4 regions of the Clostridium sp. TJA038 genome follow, and region 1 is predicted to be linked to each of the others. Evidence: predicted binding sites of a transcription regulator. Region 1 holds the regulator's gene; each other region holds the start of a gene.
What was found. Region 1 encodes Rex, which represses fermentation and respiration genes when NADH is low (regulators of the CRP and FNR family bind a similar motif). Its sites were predicted from a motif close to ATTGTTAANNNNTTAACAAT; they were not measured.
Positions count from the first base shown of each region.

Region 2: AC4FQV_RS05990 (DUF47 domain-containing protein) is a predicted target of Rex. The motif match lies at 1,858-1,877, and genes of this name have one in related genera.
Region 3: AC4FQV_RS03260 (DUF1002 domain-containing protein) is a predicted target of Rex. The motif match lies at 2,395-2,414, and genes of this name have one in related genera.
Region 4: adhE (bifunctional acetaldehyde-CoA/alcohol dehydrogenase) is a predicted target of Rex. The motif match lies at 2,528-2,547, and genes of this name have one in related genera.

Region 1 covers NZ_JBZEFA010000004.1:36,959-41,621, reverse strand. Annotated here, with positions in the region: gene AC4FQV_RS08390 (heavy metal translocating P-type ATPase) at 1-461, shown strand, start outside; gene AC4FQV_RS08385 (redox-sensing transcriptional repressor Rex) at 929-1,567, shown strand; gene AC4FQV_RS08380 (short-chain-enoyl-CoA hydratase) at 1,829-2,611, shown strand; gene AC4FQV_RS08375 (acyl-CoA dehydrogenase) at 2,652-3,791, shown strand; gene AC4FQV_RS08370 (electron transfer flavoprotein subunit beta) at 3,809-4,588, shown strand; gene AC4FQV_RS08365 (electron transfer flavoprotein subunit alpha/FixB family protein) at 4,609-4,663, shown strand, end outside.
Region 2 covers NZ_JBZEFA010000002.1:8,035-12,697, forward strand. Annotated here, with positions in the region: gene AC4FQV_RS05980 (PTS fructose transporter subunit IIABC) at 1-39, shown strand, start outside; gene AC4FQV_RS05985 (inorganic phosphate transporter) at 105-1,103, opposite strand; gene AC4FQV_RS05990 (DUF47 domain-containing protein) at 1,096-1,728, opposite strand; gene AC4FQV_RS05995 (CDP-alcohol phosphatidyltransferase family protein) at 1,993-2,583, opposite strand; gene AC4FQV_RS06000 ((Fe-S)-binding protein) at 2,666-3,772, opposite strand; gene AC4FQV_RS06005 (TVP38/TMEM64 family protein) at 3,762-4,457, opposite strand; gene AC4FQV_RS06010 (carbohydrate ABC transporter permease) at 4,646-4,663, opposite strand, start outside.
Region 3 covers NZ_JBZEFA010000001.1:680,971-685,633, reverse strand. Annotated here, with positions in the region: gene bioB (biotin synthase BioB) at 1-410, opposite strand, end outside; gene AC4FQV_RS03265 (biotin transporter BioY) at 429-983, opposite strand; gene AC4FQV_RS03260 (DUF1002 domain-containing protein) at 1,158-2,276, opposite strand; gene AC4FQV_RS03255 (AAA family ATPase) at 2,539-4,663, opposite strand, start outside.
Region 4 covers NZ_JBZEFA010000005.1:59,533-64,195, reverse strand. Annotated here, with positions in the region: gene adhE (bifunctional acetaldehyde-CoA/alcohol dehydrogenase) at 1-2,265, opposite strand, end outside; gene AC4FQV_RS09325 (spore maturation protein) at 2,670-3,188, opposite strand; gene AC4FQV_RS09320 (nucleoside recognition domain-containing protein) at 3,201-3,779, opposite strand; gene AC4FQV_RS09315 (hypothetical protein) at 3,893-4,072, shown strand; gene AC4FQV_RS09310 (MATE family efflux transporter) at 4,112-4,663, opposite strand, start outside.

The sequences.
Region 1 (4,663 bases):
AAGTTGGAGATAGTGTAGCTAAAGAACTAGGAATTGATAAAGCTTATTGTAGTTTACTTCCTCAAAATAAAGTTGAAAAGTTAGAAGATATTTTTAAAGATAAAAGTAAAGGAAAAAAGATTGCCTTTGTTGGTGATGGAATAAATGATGCACCTGTTTTAGCTAGGGCTGATATAGGAATAGCTATGGGTGGTGTTGGTTCTGATGCAGCTATAGAAGCAGCAGATGTAGTTATAATGGATGATAAGCCAAGTAAGATAATAAAGGCAATAAAAATAGCTAAAAGAACAAATACAATTGTATGGCAAAATATAATTTTTGCTTTAGGTATTAAGGTTATAATTTTAATATTTGGTGCTTTAGGAATGGCTAATATGTGGGAAGCTGTGTTTGGAGATGTAGGTGTAACATTAATAGCTGTTTTAAATTCAAGTAGAATATTAAAGAGTAAAAATTTATAAGCGTGAAATTTGTCTAATGTTGTTGACAATGGTTAAATTTTTTGCTATCTTAATATGGTAAGAATACTTTCAGGCATAGGGTATAGATTGTAAATAATTCCCTTAAACTTTTATATTAAACATTATGAAATGTTTAAATAGGCTTGTGTGCACGTAGGGTTTTAGCCACGCAAGCCTTATTTTTTTTGTAGAAATTTATTAGATAAGTATAGATATGTTATAGATTACATAGTTTTAATAATATTAATTAAGAAAATAAAAATTTCTAATATTTGTAAAGAATACACAAAAATACATATATTTTTCATAGTAAAACCAAAAGAATGTTAAAATATAGACAAACTTTTTAGGGTATGATAATATTTTATAAGGTTAATTTTGTAATTTTATCATTAGATTTTAGAATATAGTCTAAAAAGTAATTGCTTTTTAAAAAAATAAAAATTTTAGAAAGAGGTGCTATTTAAATGGAAAAGAAAAAAGGCATATCTATGGCTGTAGTAAAAAGATTGCCTAAATACCATAGATATTTACAAGAGCTTATGGAAAATGATGTTGATAGAATATCTTCAAAAGAATTAAGTGAAAAAATAGGATTTACAGCTTCTCAAATAAGACAAGACCTTAACTGCTTTGGTGATTTTGGTCAACAAGGTTATGGTTATAATGTTAAGGAGTTATATAATAACATAGGAAACATTTTAGGCCTTAATAGAGATTATAATACAGTTATAATCGGTGCGGGAAATATAGGTCAGGCTATTGCAAATTACAATAGTTTTAATAAATTAGGCTTTAAATTAAAAGGTATTTTTGATGCTAATCCAAGAATGTTTGGCATAAAAATAAGAGATATTGAGATACAGGATGTTGAAAATTTAAAAGATTTCGTGAAAGAAAATGATATAGAAATAGGAATAATTTGTGTTCCTAGAACTAATGCACAAAAGGTATGTAATGACTTAGTTGAAGGTGGAATAAAAGGTATATGGAACTTTGCGCCTTTAGACTTAAATGTTCCTAAAAATGTAAAAGTTGAGAATGTACATTTAAGCGAAAGTATGATGACTTTAGTGTATCTTTTAAATCATAATGACGTAAAATAAATTGGATTTATTTTATAAAAATTTGTTTAAAATGGAAAATTAGTATTAGATTTTCAAAAAAATATATTGAAAAATTTACTATTAAGTTTTATAATTTAATTGAAGTACAGGCTACTTCAATTATTTTTTTGCCTTTGCTTGTTACAAAATTAACAATTAATTATGTGAAAGTTTAGGATAATAATGGTTATATTGTTATAAATTACTTTAAAAGTCATTTACAACCGTATATCCGCTATGGTATATGAGGGAGGAAATAAAATGGAATTAAATAATGTAATCTTTGAAAAGCAAGGAAACATCGGAGTTTTAACAATTAACAGACCTAAAGCATTAAATGCACTAAACTCAGAGACACTAAAAGATTTAAATACTGCTATAGAAAATATAGAAAAAGATGATGATTTGTATGTTGTTATTTTAACAGGCGCTGGAGATAAAGCTTTTGTTGCAGGTGCTGATATAGCAGAAATGAAAGACTTAAATGAAGAAGAGGGTAAAGAATTTGGATTATTAGGAAATAAGGTATTTAGAAGATTAGAGAATTTAGACAAGCCTGTCATTGCAGCAATTAATGGTTTTGCTTTAGGTGGTGGATGTGAAATTTCTATGTCTTGTGATATAAGAATAGCTTCTTCAAAAGCTAAATTTGCTCAACCAGAAGTTGGTTTAGGTATAACACCAGGTTTTGGTGGAACTCAAAGATTACCAAGAATAGTTGGACAAGGCAAAGCTAAAGAACTTATTTATACAGGAGATATTATAAAAGCTGATGAAGCTTTAAGAATTGGGTTAGTAGATAAAGTTGTTGAACCAGAAAAATTAATGGAGGAAGCAATGACTTTAGCAAAAAAAATAGCTAATAATGCACCAATAGCTGTTAAGTTATGTAAAGATGCAATTAATAGAGGTATTCAAGTTGATATAGATTCAGCTGTAGCTATAGAAGCTGGAGATTTCGGAAAATGTTTCTCTACAGAAGACCAAAAAGAAGGAATGAGTGCTTTTTTAGAGAGAAGAGAAAAAACTTTTAAAAATAAATAATTTTTAAAATGGTTGTATGGATTTAAGGAGGGTAATTAAAATGAACTTTCAATTAACAAGAGAACAAGAATTAGTTAAGCAAATGGTTAAAGAATTTGCTCAAAATGAAGTTAAACCTATAGCGGCTGAAATAGATGTAACAGAAAGATTTCCAATGGAAAATGTTAAAAAAATGGCCAAATTAGGAATGATGGGCATACCTTTTAGTAAAGAGTTTGGTGGCGCAGGTGGAGATACTTTATCTTATATTTTAGCTGTTGAAGAATTATCAAAGGTTTGTGCTACTACAGGGGTTATAGTTTCAGCCCATACTTCTTTATGTGCTTCTTTAATAGAACAATTTGGAACACAAGCACAAAAAGAAAAATATTTAATTCCACTTGCAAAAGGGGAAAAGTTAGGAGCTTTTGGATTAACTGAGCCAGGAGCAGGAACTGATGCAGCTGGTCAACAAACTACTGCTACATTAGATGGCGATAACTATATTTTAAATGGAAGTAAGATTTTTATAACTAATGGAGGAGTTGCAGATACTTTTATAATCTTTGCCATGACAGATAAAAGTCAAGGAACAAGAGGTATTTCTGCATTTATAGTTGAAAAGAATTTTCCAGGCTTTTCAATTGGTAAATTAGAAGAAAAAATGGGTATAAGAGCTTCATCAACAACTGAGTTAATTATGGAAAACTGTGTAGTTCCAAAGGAAAACTTAGTTGGAAGAGAAGGAAAGGGATTTGGAATAGCTATGAAGACTTTAGATGGTGGTAGAATAGGTATTGCTGCTCAAGCCTTAGGTATAGCAGAAGGTGCTTTAGAAGAAGCAGTTGCATACATGAAAGAAAGAAAACAATTTGGTAGATCATTATCAGCATTCCAAGGACTTCAATGGATGGTAGCAGAAATGGATACTAAAATAGAAGCTGCAAGATTTTTAGTATATAAGGCAGCTTGTTTAAAAGAAGAAGGTAAACCTTATTCAGTAGATGCTGCAAGAGCTAAGTTATTTGCTGCAGAAGTAGCCATGGATGTTACAACTAAGGCAGTTCAATTATTTGGTGGATACGGATATACTAAGGAATACCCAGTTGAAAGAATGATGAGAGATGCTAAAATAACTGAAATATACGAAGGAACTTCAGAAGTTCAAAAAATGGTTATTGCAGGAAGCATATTAAGATAATTTAGGAGGGCTTTGAGATGAAAATAGTAGTTTGTTTAAAACAAGTACCAGATACAACAGCTGTTAAAATAGATCCAAAAACAGGAACTCTTATAAGAGATGGAGTTCCATCAATAATAAACCCAGAAGATAAGCACGCTTTAGAAGCTGCCTTACAATTAAAGGATAATAATGGAGCAGAAGTAACTGTTTTAAGTATGGGACCACCTCAAGCTAAATTAGCTTTAAGAGAAGCTTTATGTATGGGAGCAGATAAAGCAATTCTTATAACTGATAGAGCTTTTGCAGGAGCAGATACATTAGCTACATCAAAGGCTTTAGCAGGAGCATTAAAGAAATTAGATTATGACATAATATTTGCAGGAAGACAAGCTATAGATGGTGATACTGCACAAGTTGGGCCTGAAATAGCTGAACACTTAAATATCCCTCAAGTAACTTATGTTCAAGGTGTTAAAGTTGAAGAAGATGGCTTATTAGTAAATAGAGCTTTAGAAGATGGATATGAATTAATAAAAGTTAAACAACCAGTACTTTTAACTGCAATAAAAGAATTAAATGAACCAAGATATATGAATGTTAAAAATATATTTGATACATCTGATGATGAAATCTTAGTATGGTCAGCTGATGATATAGATGTAGACAAGTCTCAATTAGGATTAAAGGGTTCACCAACAAAGGTTAAAAAATCAATGACTAAAGAGGCTAAGGGTGCAGGAGAGATAGTTAAGGAATCACCTAAGGATTCAGTTAATTATGTACTAGGTAAATTAAAAGAAAAGCACTATATCTAAGATTATGGGAGGTATTTAAGATGAATAAAGCAGATTTTAATGGCGTTTGGGTTTTTGCTGAGCAAAGAGAAGGTC
Region 2 (4,663 bases), on a different contig from region 1:
GGATTCTTAAAGAAACCTGTAAACAATAATAGTAAATAAATTTATAAAATTAAAAGGATTATATGAAATTAATAATTTCATATAATCCTTAATTTTATCCTTTTTTATAATATAAATTTAAGTATCTCAACCACTATAGCTGATATTACTGCACTTATAGGAATTGTTAAAATCCAAGCCCAAACTATATTTTTAGCAACTCCCCATTTAACTGCTTTAGGATTTTTAGATGCTCCAACTCCCATAATAGTTGTTGTTATTATGTGAGTTGTACTTACTGGCGCATGAAACATTGTAGCTATTCCAATAACTCCTGCTGCTCCAGTTTGAGCGGCAAATCCATTTACTGCATTTAATTTAGCAACTCCACTTCCCATAGTTTTTATTATTTTTTGTCCTCCAATTGAAGTTCCTGTTGCCATTGCAATTGCACATAATCCTATAACCCATATTGGTACTTCAAAAGCTGATAAAAATCCTCCACTTAAAAGTGCCATTGTGATTATACCCATTGATTTTTGCGCATCATTACCACCATGGTTTAAAGCCATTAATGCACCTGAAACAACTTGTAATTTAGAAAATATTCTATTTATTGGTCCTGGTTTACATTTTCTAAGTGCCCAATTTAATAAAACCATAAATATGTACCCTACTATTAATCCTATAATAGGTGATAAAATAAGCCAAAGTATTACCTCATCAAAAAGAGTTCCCCAACTTACTATGTTTATAGAATGAGAATACGCTATTCCTCCTCCAATTAAAGAGCCTATTAAAGCATGTGAAGAACTACTTGGAATACCAAAATACCAAGTAATAAGATTCCATATTATAGCACCTAATATAACTGCTGCAATTACCCATAAAGGCATTTTACTTTGGTCTACTATACCATCACCTACAGTTTTAGCAACTTCAGTTCCTAAAAATGCTCCAACAAAGTTAAATATAGCACATAAAGCTATAGCTGACTTAGGTGAAAGTGCTCTAGTAGAAATTGAAGTTGCAACAGCTGTTGCAGTATCATGAAATCCATTTATAAAGTCAAAAGCTAAAGTTAAGAGAATTATAACTACTGTTACAGCTAAAGTACTAGACATACTTCATCACTACTCCCTCAACTATATTAGCAACTGCTTCACAGCTATCTAAAGTTGCCTCTAAAAACTTATATATCTCTCTCCATTTTATTATATCTAAAACTGGAATTTTACCATCTTCAGCAAATAATTCTGATATCATCTGTCTATAGAAAATATCTCCTTTATTTTCTATTTTATTTATTGATATTACTCTATCTGTAATTTCTTTATTCTTCTTTTTCATATGTTTAAATTCTTCCATTAAAGCTACAAGTTCTCTTGAAGCATCAACAATTAAATTTCCTAAAACCTTAGCGCCTTCTCTAGATTCATTTATATTAAACATTGTAAATCTATGCATAGTACTTTCTATAGAATCTAAAATATCATCCATTCTTTTTGTTATAGAAAATATATCTTCTCTATCAATAGGAGTTATAAAAGAGTTATTTAATTCTTCTATAAGCTTATGAACTATTTCATCTCCCTTATGTTCTAATTCTTCTACCCTAGCTACATGGCTTGTTTTATTTTCAAGATCCCCTAAGGCTTCGCACAATATTTCTGCTGCCCTTTCTACGTTTTTTGCTTCATCGATAAACATATCATAAAATTTATCATCTTTAGGATTTAAATTAAACATTCGCATTTCATCTCCTGGTTCTTATTATGAATTTTTATTGAACAAATATAGTATATCATAATATTTTTTCATTTTTAACTTTCAGTTAATTAATTAACTTATAGTTAACACAGAATATATTTTTATCCATTTGTTTATTTTTTAAAAAACTTTTTTTAAATTTAATTAAATAAAATAATTTAATTAATCTATTTATTTACTTTAAATACATAATTTATTACTTTAATTTTTAATCCCCATTTCTATTATTAACATTTAATTAATCTATTTATTTAATATTTTCTTTGCCTCTAATGCTCTTTGAATTATTGTTATAAATATTATTATAGAAAATATATTAGTTAATAAATTTAAATTAATTGATGATAATAAAATCATAAAGGTAAAGAAAATAAAGCCTTCAGACCTCTCAGCTAGCCCTGCTTGATATTTAAAAGACTTAAACCCTTCATTTTTTGCAAGAGCTCCTACAGTTAAAAATATTGTCATAGATATTAAAATCATAATCATAAGTACTAAAAGCTGTAACCTACTATTTTCAAACTTTAAAGCTAATATGAATATTATACTAACTTCAACAATCCTATCAAAAGTTATATCTAATAAAGTTCCAAAAGAACTACTTATATTATTTTTCCTAGCCATAGCCCCATCAACAGAATCTAAATATCCAGATATCCATAGCAAAATTATAGAAAAAAATAATTTATCAAAGTAAAGAGCTATTGAACTTAAAATTCCTATAAATAAAGCTAATATACTAACTTTATTTGGAGTTAATCTTAACTTTAATAAAAGTTTTGCTCCAAAATCTATTAGTGGATTTACGTACTTCCTTCCATAAGTATCTAACATTAATTAACTTTCTCCTATCTTATATTAATTCTTTAGTATATTAAAAATAATAAATTTTATATTTTTAATATAAAATCTAATTTTATTTTTCTAATTTTTTAACTAACTTTATTCTATTTATCCATTGATTAAGACTATTTATAGATTTTTGACTTTTAATTTCTCCACTAATTACCTCGTCATTAAATATAAAGTCTAATAGATGTAGGGAATTTTTATTTGAATATTTAAAAGCACTAACACAAGATTCACAATAAGAAATTATATTCTTACAATTTGTAGAATTAGCTCTTTTATCCCTTTGCTTTTTAAATAATTTTTTATTTGTCACTCCTACCATTCCGCCACAACCACAACACTCAGTTTCATTTCTATTCTTCTCAAATTCTAATGTTTTAATTCCTAAGTCTTTAAGTATATTTCTGACAGAATCATGAATCTTTTCCTCATCTTTTATTGGACAAGGGTCATGCAAAGCAAACTCATCTTGTAAATTTAAATATTTACTCTTTAATTCCTTTGGAATTTTAAAATTATCTATAGTTTCCCAAAGAGTTATAACTTTAATTTCTTTTAATTCTTCTTTAAAGGTTTTATAACAATTTTCACAAGCTACTATTACTTCCTTAACTTCTTTTTCATGTAAAAATTGTTTTATTTTATTCATATTACTTTTAAATCCATCTAAATTTCCAATATCCTTTGAAGGTTTTCCACAACACTTTAAAATTACTTCAACCTCCTTTAAATTATCAACTAAATAATCTCTTATTTTTAAAATAATATTATTATCATATCCACTTAAGCTACAACCTGGAATAAAAATTCTATCTACTTTTCTATTATTATTTTTTGATGCTAAAAAATTAGAAAAACTAGCCCTTTGATGATTTCTAACAATTCTTAATTTAAAAGATTTATTAGCCTCTCTTAAATTTTCTTTATATAATTTTATTCTTAAATTTTGAAACATTCCTTTTAAATCTATATTTTTAGGACATTTTTCCACACAACTATTACAAAGCATGCAGGAATATGCAATATCATAAGAATTTATTTTATTTAAATACATATTATCTAATATATTTTTAGTCTTATCTCCAAAAGCACTTAGCATAGGACAAACATCATAACATAAAGCACAATCTATACAATTATCTAAATTTTTCTTTAGCTCACTAATTTTCATTTTTACCCCTCTTATTATTAAAAATTTTCTTCAAAAGATAAATTGCTACAGTAAGAGAAAATAATATTAAAATACCACTCATAAGTAATTGATTCCCTCTAGTTAACATTCCTCCAACATAGGAATAAATAATTGTAGCAGGTAACTGTCCGATACCAGTTCCAATAAAAAATTGCCAAAACCCAATAGATGTAAGCCCTGCACCATAACTTATCAAGTCAAAGGATATAAAGGGAAGTAATCTTGCTATAAGAATTGTATATTTTCCATACCTCTCAAAAAATTTATCAATATCCTTTAAGGCAAACTTACTAGTTAATTTTTCTGCTATATCTCTTCCTAAAAATTTTGATATATAAAAACATAATATGGCTCCACACATTGAACTACTCCAAGATAATATAGATCCTTTAATCCAACCAAATATAGCGGCATTACTTAATGTTATTAAAAAAGCTGGTATAGGAGCAATTATTGATTGAATTACCATAAGAAAAAATGATACTATAGGTGCTAAAGCTCCAAAAGATAAGATATATTCTTTTATCATTTTTAAATCCATACATCCTAAATAAAAAAACATTTGATTAACTTTATAATTAATACTTGGTATAAAAAAGTATATTAACAATATAATAATCAAAAAAATTAAAGTAAAAGTCCAAATTTTAATAGTTTTTTTCAAATTATCTCCTCCACTTAATATTAGTAATAATGAATTTTAAATAACTAATATTAATTTTTATCTTAAGTTACTAATTAATTATATAAAAAAATTCACAAATTTCTATATAAATTCATAAAAAATAATTTTATTATAAATAAAAAAAGGCAATTATAACTTTTAAAAGCTATAATTGCCTTAAATATATTCTATCCTTTTACTCCTCC
Region 3 (4,663 bases), on a different contig from region 1:
AGCTTTATATTAACATCATTATTTAACCTTAAATAATAATCTAAAACTTTTTCAAAATCTTTTCCATAAAGCCCTCTTCCAGAAGTAACTATAGAAAATCTATAAACTCCTTCATTACAGTTTTCCTTAGCTATACTTTTTATTTTTTCATAGGATAAAAGAGGATAAACTTCTATTTTGCTATTGTTATTATTAGATTGAGCACAAAAAGCACAATCTTCATTACAACTTCCACTTTTACCATTTATTATAGAACACAACTCAACAGTATCTCCACATAATTCTTTTCTAATATTATTAGCCTCTTTAAGCAGTAAATCTAAATCACTATAAAAAAGTTTTATTGCCTCCTCCTTAGTTAATTTTATATTATTTATAGCTTTATTCTTCATTTTTAAAATAAAACTCATAAAATCCTCTCCCAATCTTTAAATATATCCTAAAGCCTTAAGTCTTACATATAAATTAGAGCCAACTAAAGCAACTATAAATGTTAATAACAAATCGCTAGGTAAAAATGAAATTGCACCAATGCTTATAGCTGACATAACACTCATAGTACTTCCTAAATAAAAATTATATATTAAATACATATAAGATACTCCAAATAAATAAACTACTAAAAGCCCTAAAACTCCTGCAAAAAATAGATTCTTAGTATTTACAACCTTTAATTTTTCTCTTATCCTTCCTATAACATAAGCTGCAAATATGAAACCAATTAAATATCCAAAGGTAGGTTTAAGTATATAAGAAGGTCCACCTCCCTGCGTAAAAATAGGGATTCCTAAAAGCCCAACTAAAACATATACTATTTGTGCTAGTGCTCCTCTTTTAGCTCCAAGTAATATTGCACCTAAGGCACAGAAAAAATATTGCAAAGTAAATGGTACTATAGGAATTGGTATTTTTATAAAAGCTCCTATAGCTGTAAGTGCTGCAAAAATAGGTATAAGAGTTAAATCTCTTGTTTTAATACGCATAAATTAGTTCTTCTCCTTTTATAAATATTAAGTAAATATTTTTTAAATTTACAAATATTATAATATAGTATGAAACCTTTATTGTCAACCAATTAATTATTTAAGGTTTACAATAAGGATATTAAAAGAACCTATATGAAAATTTTTAATCACATAGGCTCTTAAGATAATTCTTTAATTGTTATTATTATTGTTATTATTATTGTTATTATTGTTAGTATTAGTAGTATTTTCAGAGTTATCCTCAGGTTTATCTTGTATATTTTCTTGATTTTCTAAATCATCTTGATTTTTACCAGTCTTTATAATTATATTTCCATTTTCATCATAAGTTATTCCATCTTTAACCTTCTCACTAGCTGAACTAAACATATTTACTATAAAGTCTTTTATATCTCCTAAAATATTTTTTATACCATTTAAAGCCTTTTCTATAAGACCACTTTCTTCTAAATGTCTACCTGTTTCTTCTAAAACCTTATTTAACTTTTCATTCATGTCCTTTAAAGACTCTTTCATAGAAGCGTAATTATAATCTAAATCATTTATTTTTGACATAAATTTTATTGTCTGCTCCTGTTGTCCTTGAGTTAATATTATATTGTAATTATTAGTAACATTATTTACTATTTTCCCTATTTCCTCATCGTTTTTAGGTTTATCTTTTATTACATCTGTCTTAATATCATTTACAACTACAGCGGCCTCATCTTTTCCTAAGGTTTCTCCATCTTTAGTTTTAGCATCACTTAAATTGTTAGTTAATGATATTTCTTCTCTTGCAGCTTCCTTTTTTGGCAAAGCTAATTCCTCTCCAGAGGCATCTTCAAAACCCTTTAAGATTCCTGCTAAAGCTGCTGTTCCTGTAACTTTAAAAGGTGCATCAGCCTTTACATCAGCATTATTTACGCCTGAAGTAAGAAGTGCATTTGCAAGCATACTCCCTGTTACTTCTGTTAAGTTATTTGTAATTACATTTATTCCACCTTTATCCTTAACAACTACATAAGAACTAGAGATTGATTGACTACTTTTAGGTATTGGTTTGCTAGTATCTAAACCTAACTGTTCTCTTATATCTTGATTTGTTACATTTATTATTTTAACTTCATTTTCTTTTACTCCAAAAGCTTTTAACATCTCTGCTCTTTCTGCCTCTGTTAAATTAGCTCCTAAAGTAACTACTGCTTCGCTTTTTTGCTCCTTTGCAAAAATTTCAGTGCTAAAGCCAATAGTTAATGTACTAATCAAAGCACCGCATATAAATTTTATAAATCTTTTTCTTTTAGCCATATAAATTTATTGAAAATAGATTAAAATCTCTTTTCAAACTCCTCCCTATTTTTAATTTTATTTTAATTTTTTAAATTAAATTTTATTAAATTTAACTCTATGTTTTAAAATTATATCACTTTATAAAATATTAAAAATTAAAATTTAATTACTTTAATATTTCATAAAAACTCTAATAAACAAAACCTAGTATAACTTTATATTATACTAGGTTTTATTTATCTATATTACTTTATATTTATCTTTTATACTTAAAATAGTCCTAATTCTGTGTTATGTTCTTCTTTAAAAACAACTCTACCCCTTTTTGTATATCCTCTACTGTAATTTTATTTATTGTACTTGAATCAAAACCTTCATCACAAAGTCTAACACTTTGCCCCCTTATTAAATTATCTAAAAACTGCTTTATCATAAGTCCATTTTTAAGAGCTAATTCTCCAAATTTCTTTTGCATATCCCCAATAGAGTTTTCTAAAGTTTTTTTAACTTCCTCTTCTAAAGTAAAGCCCTTTTTAACTAAAGTACTTAAAGCAATATCATATAATTCTTTTTCATTATAATTGCCAAAGTCAATCCAAAGAGGAAATCTATAATTTAACCCCTCATTACTTAAAATAAGCTCCTTCATTTTTCCTCTTATTCCACCTAAGACAATTATTATTCTATTACTATTGCTATCTATAAATTTTATAAGGTCTGATACAATCTCATTATATCTTTCTTCTCCATAGAAAGTATTCCACTTATCTATATAAAGCACTTTCCCAGTATGCCTATTTAATATATCTTCTACTTTCATACCTGAGTTAATCATAGCCATAAATTCATACTTATCTATTTGAACTATATTTTTAGCCTTAATTATTCCCATGCTATATAACATTTCTGAATATATATTTAAAACAGTCTTTTTCCCTGTTCCACTCTCACCTGTAAATACCATATTCATATACTTATTTAAATCAACTTTAAAACCAAGCTTCTTTCTTTTTTCTCTTATTTTCATTAGTTTATATTGTCCTCTTAGAAAATCCTTAAGTTCCTCATTACCTATTAAATCATTTAATCTCTTTTCTAAGTCAAAGTGATTATCATATTTTATTGCATTCATAGCTTTTATATCTTTTGTATTTATAAGATTCATTTCATAAACACTTATATCACTTTCTGCAATTCTAATACTTTGATTTCTTATAAGTTGTTCTACATAATTTCTTACCATTCTTCCATTTCCAGATTGAGCATCTGAATTTTCATATATATCAACAAAATTTTTCTTAAGCTCTGAATAGGCATTTTTAGAAAGCTTAAAACCTTTAGATTCTATTAATTTTATTGCCATCTCTAAAAGTTCATTAGGATTATAGTCTTCAAATTTAGTCCAAAGAGGAAATCTTGACCTTAAACCTATATTAACATCAAAAAAGTTTTCCATTTCCTCCTCATATCCTGCTAAGATAACTATTACCTCTCCTGCATAATCCTCTATTAATTTTAAAAGTGTTTCTATAGCTTCCCTTCCTATAGAATCATTAGCTAAAGTATAAGCTTCATCTATAAATAAAACACCACCTATAGCTTCTTTAAATTTTTCCTCTGTTTTCTTTGAAGTTTCTCCTTGAATCTCTGAGACAAAACTTGACCTATCAGTTTCAATTAACTGTCCAATTTTTAAAAGACCCATACTATTTAACATTTCAGCTACTAATCTAGCTATACTAGTTTTTCCTGTTCCAGGATTCCCTGCAAAAACCATATTTAAATTTTGTTCTATCTTTGTGTTTACTCCAACAGATTTTCTTTTTTCTTGAGCTATAATAAGTTTATACTGACTTCTTAAAAAGTCCTTAACTTCATCAAGGCCTATTATTTCTTTTAATTTTTCTTCTAAATTAAATTTTGCACTTACCTTAAAGTTAAAATTATCTTTCTCTAAAAGGTCAATAGCTCTTTCCTTATTTACTAAATACTTTTTAGAGGCATCCATTATAGCATTTTCTACAATATTTCTAACAAATCTTGCATTCCCTAAATCACTTTTGCCTACCATTTGATTTTTAGAAAATAATTCAATAAGCCCTGCCTTTGCATTTTTTGCAATTCTATATCCCTTAGATTTTGCAATGTTAACTGCTATTTCATACATTTCTGAAGGGGTATAATCTTCAAATTTTATTACATTTGGAAATCTTGATTTTAAGCCTTGATTAAAACTTAAAAACTTTTCCATATCCTTTTCATATCCTGCTAAAATAACTGTTATATTATCTCTATTATCTTCTATTCCCTTTAAAAGTGCATCTACTATTTCATGTCCTGTTTTATCATTTTCATCCTTACATAAAGAATATGCCTCATCTATAAATAAAACTCCTCCTAAGGCA
Region 4 (4,663 bases), on a different contig from region 1:
TGGATTGTCAACAGCATTGAATCTTATTACATGGTCTATTAAGATTCCGTTAGCAACTCCATGTGCTATATGGTGTTCTGATCCTAATTTGTGTGCCATTGAGTGACATACTCCTAAGAATGCATTAGCGAATGCCATACCAGCCATTGTTGAAGCATGAGCCATTTTTTCTCTTGCTTTTATATTTGTAGTACCTTCAGCATAAGCTTGTGGTAAATATTTAAATATTAATCTTATAGCTTCTAAAGCTAATCCATTTGTAAATTCTGATGCTAAAACTGAAACGTAAGCTTCTAAAGCATGAGTTAAAGCATCTATACCTGATGCAGCAGTTAATCCTTTTGGCATATTCATCATAAGTTCTGCATCTATAATAGCCATATCTGGAGTTAACTCATAATCTGCTAATGGATATTTTACTCCTGATTGTTCATCAGTTATAACAGCAAATGGTGTTACTTCTGAACCAGTACCAGCTGATGTTGGAACTGAAATCATCATAGCTTTTTGACCCATAGTTGGGAATGGGTAAACTCTCTTTCTTATATCCATAAATCTCATTGCTAAATCTTCAAAAGCAACTTCTGGATGTTCATACATTACCCACATAATTTTAGCAGCATCCATTGGTGAACCTCCACCAAGAGCTATGATTGCATCTGGTTGGTAACTTCTCATTGCTTCAGCACCTTTTTTAGCACAAGCTAAAGTTGGGTCTGGAGTAACTTCTGAGAATACTCTAAAATCTATACCTATTTCTTCTAAAACACTTGTTATTTTATCAACATATCCTAAACTTGCTAATACGTTGTCTGTTACTATAAATACTTTTTTCTTATTTAAATCTTTTAATTCTCTAAGAGCAACTCCTAAAGCACCATATTTGAAATAAACTTTTTCTGGAACTCTGAACCAAAGCATATTTTCTCTCCTCTCAGCTACACTCTTAACATTTATTAAATGTTTAGGACCAACGTTTTCTGAAACTGAGTTTCCACCCCATGATCCACAACCTAATGTTAATGATGGTGCTAGCTTGAAGTTGTAGATATCTCCAATAGCTCCTTGAGTTGATGGCATATTTATTATTGTTCTACCTGTTTTCATAGTTGCACCGAATTTTTTAATTCTGTCTTGTGATTTCATTATGTCAGTATATAAAACTGAAGTATGTCCAAATCCTCCAAGTTCAACTAATCTTTCAGCTTTAACTAAAGCTTCATCAAAGTTAGCAACTCTATACATTCCTAATACTGGTGATAATTTTTCATGTGAGAATGGTTCTTCTAATTCAACTGATTCAACTTCACCAATTAAAACTTTTGTATCCTTTGGAACCTTAACACCTGCCATATCAGCTATTTTCCATGCTGATTGACCAACTATGTTAGCATTTAAATTACCGTTTATTAAAATTGTTTTTCTTACTTTATCTATCTCTTTATCTTTTAAGAAGTAAGCTCCTCTATCAGCAAATTCTTTTCTTACTTCATCATAAACTTTATCAACAACTAATACTGTTTGCTCAGATGCACAGATAACTCCATTATCAAAAGTTTTTGATAATAATATTGAGTTTACTGCCATTTTAATGTGTGCTGTTTCATCTATTATAGCTGGTGTATTACCTGCTCCAACTCCGATTGCTGGTTTTCCTGATGAATAAGCAGCTTTAACCATTCCTGGTCCACCAGTAGCTAATATAATATCAGCTTCTGACATTAATACTTGTGACATTTCAACTGATGGCTCATCTATCCATCCTATTATATCCTTTGGAGCTCCAGCTTTAACTGCTGCTTCTAAAACAACTCTAGCTGCTTCTATTGTTGAATTTTTAGCTCTTGGATGTGGTGAAAAGAATACAGCATTTCTAGTCTTTAATGATATTAAAGCTTTAAATATAGCTGTTGATGTTGGGTTTGTAGTAGGAACTATTGCTGCTACAACACCTATTGGCTCAGCTATTTTAGTTATACCAAAAGACTCATCTTTTTCTATAACTCCACAAGTTTTTTCATCTTTATATTTATTGTATATATATTCAGCTGCAAAATGGTTTTTTATAACCTTATCTTCAACTATTCCCATTCCTGATTCTTCAACAGCCATTTTTGCTAATCTTATTCTTTCATTGTTAGCCGCTACAGCTGCTTGTCTAAATATCTCATCCACTTGCTCTTGAGAGTAGTTTGAAAACTCTTTTTGAGCTGCTCTAACTTTCTCTAACCTAAGCATTAATTCATCTACATTTGTTACTTTCATTGATACCCACCTCATTTATAGATTAGTCTTATTTTCATAATATATAAAATTAATTAAAAGCACTAGTTAAGTTTTTAACTTTAATAAAATTCCATTTAAGAATTTTTTTTCATGTATTTTGGCTTTTAAAGGTAATAAATTACTTTTCCAAGTTCTTTACCAACCTTACGAGATTATAATATCATGATAAACAAAAAAAATCTAGACTTTTTTTAACATTTTTTACATTTTCTCGACAAAAATTCGTTATTTTTTTAACTATTTTGTGATTTTTTTATCAACCTTAAAGTTTTATTTTTTAGTTAAACGATTTCTGTAATATTTTGTATCCTTTACATAGCCTTTTCATATTTAAATTAAAAACTATTCGTTAACTCTTTTCAAAAAAAATTAACTTTCAAAAATTACAAAGCAAAGAAAATTCCTACTATTATTACTGCCATTATAATAGCTGTTATATCTGCCATAAAAGCCGCCCAAAAAGTGTGTCTTATTTTTTTTATTCCAACAGCTCCAAAATAAACTGTTATTGTATAAAATATTGTTTCTGTTCCACCCATTATTACAGAGGAAATTAAACCCTCTCTAGTATCTGGACCAAAGGTATTTATTATTTCTGTATAAACTCCTAAAGCTCCACTTCCAGATAGAGGTTTAATTAATACTAAAGGAACAACATCCTTAGGTAAACCTATTAAAGATACAACAGGTTCTAAAAGATTGTTTAAATAATTAAGTAAATTAGCATCCTTAAATATTCTTATAGCAATCATCATAGCTAATAAAGCTGGAAAGATTTTAAAGCATACCATAAGTCCTTCCTTTGCTCCTTCTATAAACCATTCATAAACCTTTCTCCCTTTAAACATTCCATAAACTATTATTAAAAGAAATATTATTGGAACTATATTATTCGCAAACAAAATTCTCTCCTCCTAAAAATACCTTTGTAAAATCTTTGAACACATAATTCCTACACAACAAGCAATAAAGGTACATATAATAGCAGGAACTATTATACTAGCAGGATTACTAGAACCTGCTGCTGCTCTAATTGATATAACTGTTGAAGGAATTAACTGAATACAAGAAGCATTTATAACTAAAAATAAGGCCATATCATTTGAAGCCCTTCCTTTTTTCTCTTTATTTATCTTATTTAATTCACTCATAGCTTTAATCCCAAGAGGAGTAGCTGCATTAGATAGTCCAAACATGTTAGCCGTTAAATTCATAACAATAGCTCCCATTGCTTCTTCATTATCTGCACTTTCCTTAAATATTCTTTTTAATATAGGATTTAATAACTTTGCAACCTTAGAAGTTAGTCCACTTTTTTCTGCAATTTTCATTACTCCACACCAAAAACACATAATTCCAACTAGTGAAATTATAAACTTTACTGCACCTTCTGAAGATTCTGTAAGCCCCTTTGTAATCAACTCTCCCTGGCCTGTCATTATGCTAAAAATCAATCCTAAGGCTATAATTGCAAACCATATATAATTAATCATCTCTCCTCCTAAATCACAAGTAATTTCTGTATAATATATGCCTTGCATAGTTAGAATAGTAGTGTTACCATAAAACTACAAAGAACGAATTTACTTCAAAGGAGAATTTTTATATGAACGAAAATAATTTAAAGTTAGCTCAACAAGATATAGATGAAGTTTTAAAAACTGTAGAAGAACTTGAAGTTCAAATAGATGCTTTAAGCAAAGATGATTTAAAGCAAAAATTCGTTACTCTAACAGAGAAAGTAAAAAAACTTGAAGATTTATTAAAAGATGAAGGTATTATATAAAAAAAAGCTGAGCTTAGTAATTACTAAACTCAGCTTTTTTTAATTTATAGCTTCTGATTTTATATTATCTTCTTTTTTAAATTCTTTAATTACAAAAGCTCCTGTAATTAATGTTGATAAGAAGTCTGATACTGTTCCAGCTAACCAAACACCTGTTAAGCCTAACCCAGCAACCTTAGGTAAAATTAAAGTTAAGGGTATTAATAATATAACCTGTCTTAATAAACTTAAGAAAGTAGCTAACTTAGCCTTTCCTATTGATTGGAAATAGTTAGAACCAACTATTGATATTCCTATGATTGGCATCATAAGTAAGTAAATTCTAAGACCAGGAACTCCTATCTCTAAAAGCTTAGGATCTGAATTAAATAAGCCAATAACAAAAGATGGGAAAGCTTGAATTAATATTCCGCCTAAAACTAGTATTATTGTTGCAGCTATCATTGCTAACTTTACTGTTTTTTGTGCTCTATCATACTTCTTTGCTCCATAATTATATCCAATAATAGGTTGAGACCCTTGATTTATTCCGAATATAGGCATTAAGAAAATCATAGATACTGATGATATTATCGCCATAGCTCCCATAGC